One region of the Streptomyces sp. SP17BM10 genome, then DNA from elsewhere that is predicted to be linked to it. Evidence: predicted binding sites of a transcription regulator. Region 1 holds the regulator's gene; the other holds the start of a gene.
The links. The regulator HrcA, encoded in region 1, represses chaperone genes, less so after heat shock. The targets are predictions, from matches to a motif close to TTNGCACTCNGNNNNNCNGAGTGCNAA.
Positions count from the first base shown of each region.

Region 2: groL (chaperonin GroEL) is a predicted target of HrcA. The motif match lies at 2,719-2,745, and genes of this name have one in related genera.

Region 1 is NZ_JAQYXB010000669.1:241,325-245,356, reverse strand. It holds gene htpX (zinc metalloprotease HtpX) at 1-615, opposite strand, end outside; gene hrcA (heat-inducible transcriptional repressor HrcA) at 865-1,899, shown strand; gene dnaJ (molecular chaperone DnaJ) at 1,978-3,120, shown strand; gene PUR71_RS34220 (16S rRNA (uracil(1498)-N(3))-methyltransferase) at 3,218-3,967, shown strand.
Region 2 is NZ_JAQYXB010000684.1:273,789-277,820, forward strand. It holds gene PUR71_RS40350 (HD domain-containing protein) at 1-505, shown strand, start outside; gene PUR71_RS40355 (hypothetical protein) at 502-852, opposite strand; gene groL (chaperonin GroEL) at 944-2,563, opposite strand; gene PUR71_RS40365 (cold-shock protein) at 2,874-3,074, opposite strand; gene PUR71_RS40370 (ubiquitin-like small modifier protein 1) at 3,618-3,896, opposite strand; gene thrC (threonine synthase) at 3,921-4,032, opposite strand, start outside.

The sequences.
Region 1 (4,032 bases):
CATCGCCACCAGCGGGATGATCAGCGCGACGATGGCCGCGTTCTGGTCGTTGTTGTTGCGTCCGCCGCCCATGAACCCGCCGTACACGGCGATCCTGGTCATCGCCCCGGCGAGGACGCCGAGGAAGCCGGCGATCGTCATCACGGCGACGTCCCGGTGGGCGACGTGGGAGAGCTCGTGCGCGAGGACGCCCTCCAGTTCCTCGGGCTCCAGCCGGCGCAGCAGGCCGGTGGTGACGCACACGACGGCGTTCTGCGGGTTGCGCCCGGTGGCGAAGGCGTTCGGCATGTCGCTGTCGGCGACCGCCACCCTGGGCTTGGGCATGTCGGCGAGCGCGCAGAGCCGGTCGACGGTGCCGTGCAGTTGCGGGTACTCCTCGGGGGACACCGGGCGGGCGCCCATCGCCCGTTCGGTGATCTTGTCGCTGAACCAGAACTGGGCCACGAACAGCCCGCCGGAGATCAGCACGATCAGGGGCCAGGCGCCGCGCAGCAGCACGATCAGCAGGCCGGTGAAACCGACGTACAACAGCCCGATCACGAACATGGTGCCGACCATCCGGCCGGTCAGGCCGCGGTCGGGCGCGAATCGGGTGTGCTGGGCCGAGCTCGACATCGCTTGCTCCTCCGTTCGCCGTCCGCTATCGATGCTGCCACCCGGACGGCCGCGGGGCACCACCCCCGCGCCGGGAACTGCGGGCAGGATCACCCCCGCTGTGCCGTTCCTGCCGTCGGACCCGGGCCGTACACTGGCAGGTAGGGTTCTGGCACTCGCGCGCTCAGAGTGCCAAAGCCGGGCCCGCCGGGCCCGCATCAGCTCGATGCGTCACAACGGACAACGTGCGAAGACGGAGGTGCGTGCCCCATGGCCGGTGAGGTCCGCCAGCTGGACGACCGCAAGCTGGCCGTGCTGCGCGCGATCGTCCAGGACTACGTGGGCACCGAGGAGCCGGTCGGCTCGAAGGCCCTGGTGGAGCGGCACAACCTCGGGGTCTCCCCGGCCACCGTCCGCAACGACATGGCGGCGCTGGAGGAGGAGGGGTACATCCACCAGCCGCACACCAGCGCCGGGCGCATCCCCACCGACAAGGGGTACCGGCTGTTCGTCGACCGGCTCGCCGAGGTCAAGCCGATGAGCGCGCCCGAGCGGCGCGCGATCCGGCACTTCCTGGAGGGCGCGGTCGACCTGGACGACACCGTCGCGCGCACCGTGCGGCTGCTCGCCCAGCTCACCCGGCAGGTCGCCGTCGTCCAGTACCCCTCGCTGAGCCGCTCGACCGTGCGGCACATCGAACTGGTCGCGCTCGCCCCGGCCAAGGTGATGCTGGTCCTGATCACCAACACCGGCCGGGTCGAGCAGCGGACGGTGGACTGTCCGGGGACCGTCGGCGAGAGCGTCCTGGCGGACCTGCGGGCCCGGATCAACGCGCGGGCCGCGGGCCAGCGCCTGCCGGACGTCCCGGCGGCGCTGGAGGAACTGCCCGCGATGTTCGAGCAGGTCGACCGGCCGACCGTCACCACGGTCCTGGCGACGCTGTTCGAGGCGCTCGCCGAGCAGAACGAGGAGCGGATCATGCTGGCCGGCACGGCCAACCTGACCCGCTTCGGCCACGACTTCCCGCTCACCATCCAGCCGGTCCTGGAGGCCCTGGAGGAGCAGGTCGTCCTGCTCCGCCTCCTGGGTGAGACCGCGGACGCGGCGATGACGGTCCGGATCGGCCGGGAGAACGCCTACGAGGGGCTGAATTCCACCTCGGTGGTGTCGGTCGGTTACGGTTCGGGCGACGAGAGCGTGGCCAAACTGGGTGTGATCGGTCCGACCCGGATGGACTATCCGGGCACAATGGGGGCGGTGCGGGCGGTGGCGCGGTACGTGGGCCAGATCCTGGCCGAGTCGTAGCGAACAGCCACCGCTGGGCGAGACCAGCGGTGGTGCCCGGTCCCAGCACTACTACAGGCGGAACAAGCGGAGCATTAGGTGGCCACGGACTACTACGCGGTACTCGGCGTCCGACGGGATGCGGGGCAGGACGAGATCAAGAAGGCGTTCCGGCGCCTGGCACGCGAACTGCACCCGGACGTCAACCCGGACCCGAAGACGCAGGAGCGGTTCAAGGAGATCAACGCCGCCTACGAGGTGCTCTCCGACCCGCAGAAGCGGCAGGTGTACGACCTCGGCGGCGACCCGCTGTCGCCGGGCGGCGGCGGTGGCGCGGGCGGCTTCGGCGCCGGCGCGGCCGGATTCGGCTTCTCCGACATCATGGACGCCTTCTTCGGCGCCGCGGCCGGCCAGCGCGGCCCGCGCTCGCGCACCCGCCGCGGGCAGGACGCCATGATCCGGCTGGAGATCACCCTGGAGGAGGCCGCGTTCGGCACCACCAAGGAGCTCCAGGTCGACACGGCCGTCACCTGCACCACCTGCAGCGGGGAGGGCGCCGCGCCCGGCACCTCCGCGCAGACCTGTGACATGTGCCGCGGCAAGGGCGAGGTCTCCCAGGTCACCCGGTCCTTCCTGGGCCAGGTCATGACCTCCCGCCCCTGCCCGCAGTGCCAGGGCTTCGGCACTGTCGTGCCGACCCCGTGCCCGGAGTGCGCCGGCGACGGCCGGGTCCGCGCCCGCCGCACGCTGACCGTCAAGATCCCGGCCGGTGTCGACAACGGCACCCGGATCCAGCTGGCCGGCGAGGGCGAGGTCGGCCCTGGCGGCGGCCCGGCCGGCGACCTGTACGTCGAGATCGCCGAGACCTCGCACACCGTCTTCCAGCGGCGCGGGGACGACCTGCACTGCACCGTCACCATCCCGATGACGGCGGCCTCGCTCGGCACCCAGGTGCCGCTGCAGACCCTGGACGGGCTGGAGGAGGTCGACATCCGGCCCGGCACCCAGTCCGGCCAGTCGATCCCGCTGCACGGCCGCGGCATCACCCACCTGCGCGGGGGCGGCCGGGGCGACCTGATAGTGCACGTCGAGGTGCAGACGCCCACCAAGCTCGACGCCGAGCAGGAGGAGCTGCTGCGCCGCCTCGCGGTGCTGCGCGGCGAGGAACGTCCGTCCGGCCAGTTCGCGCCGGGCCAGCAGGGCCTGTTCTCGCGTCTGAAGGACGCGTTCAACGGCCGCTAGTCGCCTGCGGAGGGGTGCCGGGGTTCCTCGCCCCGGCACCCCTTTCGCGTCTCCCCCCTCGGGCCGCAGGCCCCTCCACCCCGAAAGGTCCACCTCCATGACCGCCCCCGTGTTCGTCGTCGAGACCGGGCGGCTCGCCGCCGCCGCGCCCGGGGCCGTGGTGCGGCTGGACGGGCCGGAGGGGCGCCACGCGGCGGCGGTGAAGCGGCTGACGGCCGGTGAGGCGATCACCCTGGCCGACGGGCTCGGGCTCGGCGTGGACGGGACGGTCGCCGAGGTGCTCGGCAAGGACGCGATCGACGTGACGGTGGCCGCCGTGCGCCGCGAGCCGGAGCCGGCGCCGCGGATCGTCGTCGTCCAGGCGCTGCCCAAGGGCGACCGCGGCGAGCTGGCCGTGGAGACCATGACCGAGGTCGGTGTGGACGTCGTGATCCCGTGGGCCGCCTCGCGCTGCATCACCCAGTGGAAGGGCGAGCGCGGCGCCAAGGCGCTCGCCAAGTGGCGCGCCACCGCCCGGGAGGCGGGCAAGCAGTCCCGCCGGCTGCGCTTCCCCGAGGTGCGGGAGCCGATGACGACCCGCCAGCTGGCCCCCGTGCTGGCCGGCGCCGCGTTCGCCGCGGTGCTGCACGAGGAGGGCTCCGAGCCGCTGGCCACCGCCGCGCTGCCGGCCGCCGGGGACGTCGTCCTGGTGGTCGGCCCCGAGGGCGGCGTGTCCCCCGAGGAGCTGGCCGCCTTCGCCGAGGCGGGCGCGAAGCCGCACCGGCTCGGCCCGTCGGTGCTGCGCACCTCGACGGCCGGCGTGGCCGCCGGGGCGCTGCTGCTCGGGCGCACGGGGCGCTGGGCCTGACCGCTCCCCGCCCGGTCCCGGCCCGGAGCCCGCTCGGCTCTCACCCGGGTGGAGTCGGCGAAAAG
Region 2 (4,032 bases), on a different contig from region 1:
CGCCGACCACCTGGGCGCGGTCCTGCGGCACGTCGACGCCCTCGCCGCGCACGCCGCGGACCCGGACGCCGTCCGCCTCGCCGCCTGGTTCCACGACGCCGTCTACCGGCCCGACCGCACCGAGAACGAGGAGCGCAGCGCCGCGCTCGCCGTCCGGGCCCTGACCGCCGCGGGCCTGCCCGCCGACCGGACGGCCGAGGTCGAACGCCTCGTCCTGCTCACCGTCACCCACGACCCCGCCCCGGGCGACCGCGACGGCGAGGTGCTGTGCGACGCGGACCTCGCCGTGCTCGGCGGCGCCCCCGAGGCGTACGCGGCGTACGCGGCCGCCGTCCGCGAGGAGTACGGCTTCGTGCCCGAGCCGGACTTCCGGGCGGGTCGCGCGGCCGTGCTGCGCCGGCTCCTCGCCCTGCCCGCGCTCTACCGCACCCCCACCGCCCGCGAGCGCTTCACCGCGGCCGCACGCTCGAACCTGGCGGCCGAACTCGGAGCGCTCGAAAACTAGTCCAGCTTCCCCACCGGCGCGACGACGGCGCCCTGCTTGCCGCACACCCAGTGCGGCTCCGGCCCCAGCTCCGGCTCCACGCTCAGCGCGTGCGGGTCCCCGTCGGCCGCGCAGGCGGTGCACAGCGGCCAGCGCCCGTACGCCTCCAGCAGCGCGTCCTGGACGTCCTGGGCGACCAGCCCGAGCACGTACTCGGTGCCGTCCGGCCACTGCTCCAGCCACCACCGCCGGTGGGTCACGGCCTGCTCCACGAGCGAGACGACGGCGGCGTCCGCCACGTCCCGCGCGGTGAGGTCGGCGAGGATCTGCGCACGGGCCTCGTGCAGGGCGGTCTCGATGTCAGCCATCCGTCGATTCTCCCAAACAACGCCGCGTGGGCGGCTCCCCGGAGGGAACCGCCCACGCGATCGGAACACCGATCCGGTCGTGCGACCAGGATCAGAAGTCCATGTCACCGCCCGGCATGCCGCCGGCCGGGGCCGCGGCCTTCTCCGGCTTGTCGGCGATGACGGCCTCGGTGGTGAGGAACAGAGCCGCGATCGAGGCGGCGTTCTGCAGCGCCGAGCGCGTCACCTTGGCCGGGTCGATGATGCCGGCGGCGATCAGGTCGACGTACTCGTTGGTGGCGGCGTTCAGGCCGTGACCGGCGGGGAGGTTGCGCACCTTCTCCACCACGACGCCGCCCTCGAGGCCGGCGTTGGTCGCGATCTGCTTGATCGGGGCCTCCAGCGCCACGCGGACGATGTTGGCACCGGTGGCCTCGTCGCCGTCCAGCTCCAGCTTGTCGAACGCGACACCGGCCTGCAGCAGGGCGACGCCACCACCGGCGACGATGCCCTCCTCGACGGCGGCCTTGGCGTTGCGGACGGCGTCCTCGATGCGGTGCTTGCGCTCCTTGAGCTCCACCTCGGTGGCCGCGCCGGCCTTGATGACGGCCACGCCGCCGGCCAGCTTGGCGAGGCGCTCCTGGAGCTTCTCGCGGTCGTAGTCCGAGTCGCTGTTCTCGATCTCGGCGCGGATCTGGTTCACGCGGCCCGCGACCATCTCGCTGTCGCCGGCACCGTCGACGATCGTGGTCTCGTCCTTGGTGATGACGACCTTGCGGGCGCCGCCCAGGAGGTCCAGACCGGCGTTCTCCAGCTTCAGGCCGACCTCCTCGGAGATCACGGTGCCGCCGGTGAGGGTGGCGATGTCCTGGAGCATGGCCTTGCGGCGGTCACCGAAGCCCGGGGCCTTGACGGCGACGGACTTGAAGACGCCCTTGATCTTGTTGACGATCAGGGTCGAGAGGGCCTCGCCCTCGACGTCCTCGGCGATGATGACGAGCGGCTTGCCGCTCTGCATGACCTTCTCCAGCAGCGGGAGCAGGTCCTTGATGCCGCCGATCTTGGAGTTGGCGATGAGGATGTACGGGTCCTCGAAGGTCGCCTCCATGCGCTCCAGGTCGGTGGCGAAGTAGGCGGAGATGTAGCCCTTGTCGAAGCGCATGCCCTCGGTGAGCTCGAGCTCCAGGCCGAAGGTGTTGCTCTCCTCGACGGTGATGACGCCTTCCTTGCCGACCTTGTCCATGGCCTCGGCGATGAGCTCGCCGATCTGGGTGTCAGCGGCCGAGATGGAGGCGGTGGAGGCGATCTGCTCCTTGGTCTCCACGTCGGTGGCCTGGGCCAGGAGCTGGTCCGAGACGGCGGCGACGGCCTTCTCGATGCCGCGCTTCAGGGCCATCGGGTTGGCGCCGGCGGCGACGTTGCGCAGACCCTCGCGAACCAGGGCCTGGGCGAGCACGGTGGCGGTGGTGGTGCCGTCACCCGCGACGTCGTCCGTCTTCTTGGCGACCTCCTTGACGAGCTCCGCGCCGATCTTCTCGTACGGGTCCTCGAGCTCGATCTCCTTGGCGATGGAGACACCGTCGTTGGTGATCGTGGGGGCGCCCCACTTCTTCTCCAGCACGACGTTGCGACCCTTGGGGCCGAGCGTGACCTTCACTGCGTCGGCGAGCTGGTTCATGCCACGCTCAAGGCCGCGGCGAGCTTCCTCATCAAAGGCGATGATCTTGGCCATCTGAAGTGGTCCTCCGGGACACGGTCGACTGCTCGGACCAAGGGGTGCCCGCGACGGACGGCCAAGGTGTGCGGGGGTCTATTCCCCTACCGCTCCCAGGGCCTCACCGACCCGGTCCGCTGTCACTCTCAAGCTTTGAGTGCTAACGCCAATGATTAGCACTCCGGGTGGTCGAGTGCAAGCCCAATCGCCAAGCCGGGGGCCGCCGCGGGAACGCCGACGGGCCCGTGCGACGCGTGTCGCACGGGCCCGTCGAGAAGCGAGTGGTCGTCAGCCGTGGGCCGCGCCGAGCTCCTGGAGCCGGAAGGGGTCAGACCGCGCGGACCATGTCCGCCTGCGGGCCCTTCTGTCCCTGGGAGATCTCGAACTCGACCCGCTGGCCCTCCTCGAGGGTGCGGTAGCCGTCCATCTGGATCGCGCTGTAGTGGACGAAGACGTCCGCACCACCGTCGACCGCGATGAAGCCGTAGCCCTTCTCCGCGTTGAACCACTTGACGGTGCCCTGAGCCATTCCGAACTCCCCTAGTGCTGTGCTGACCCTTCACGGTCCCGCAGGTCGCGGGCCCGGGTTGGTTTGAAGGCCGGCCCGGGGAACCCCCCCTGGGCGCAGCCGTGCACGCCGCGACCAACCGCCCCGAACGACATCCGGTGGGCGGGTGATTGCGTCGACCGCGGCTGAATGTATCCGGATCGACGCCCTCTGCAACAGGGTCCTCCGCGGTGAATTCCGGGTCCGCGTCAAGGGACAGGCCGGGCCGAATCGGAAGGAACTCCGCAATTCGCGCCGGACATAGCGGACGGAATGCGCAAATCCCCTGGTGAATTCTGACATCCGCGTGACACGTTTCCCGGCCCGGTCCCCGGGCGGTCTCAACGGACGGACGGCGGAGCGGCGGTTCGCACGGGGAGGGGGAGGGGGACCCCTGTTCCCGGCCGAGCGACACTCTACTCCCACTCGACCGGGAAACATTCCCGCCGAAATGCGAGCGGCCGCCCCCGCGCACGGAATGCGGAATTCCGTGCGCGGGGGCGGCCGGTCGGCGCGGGGCGCGGCTCAGCAGCCGCCGGCCACCGCCGGAATGATCGAGACGCTGGCGCCGTCCTTGATCTCGGTCGCGAGGCCCTCGGCGAATCGCACGTCGTCGTCGTTCACGTACACGTTCACGAAACGGCGCAGCTTGCCGGTGTCGTCCAGGATGCGCGCGGAGATGCCCGCGTGGTTCTTCTCCAGGTCGGCGATGACATCGCCCAGGGTCCCGCCGTCGGCGGTGACCTCGGCGGCCCCGCCGGTGTAGGTGCGCAGGATGGTGGGGATGCGGACGGTGGCGCTCATGGGTGGCTCTCCTCGTGGGGGGAATCAGGCGGACGCGAGGCCGGCGCTGCGGAAGGACTCCAGCGTCGGGCGGATGACCGCGGTCATCCCCGCATCGGCGACGGCGTCCAGGGTCTTGAGGCCGTCACCGGTGTTG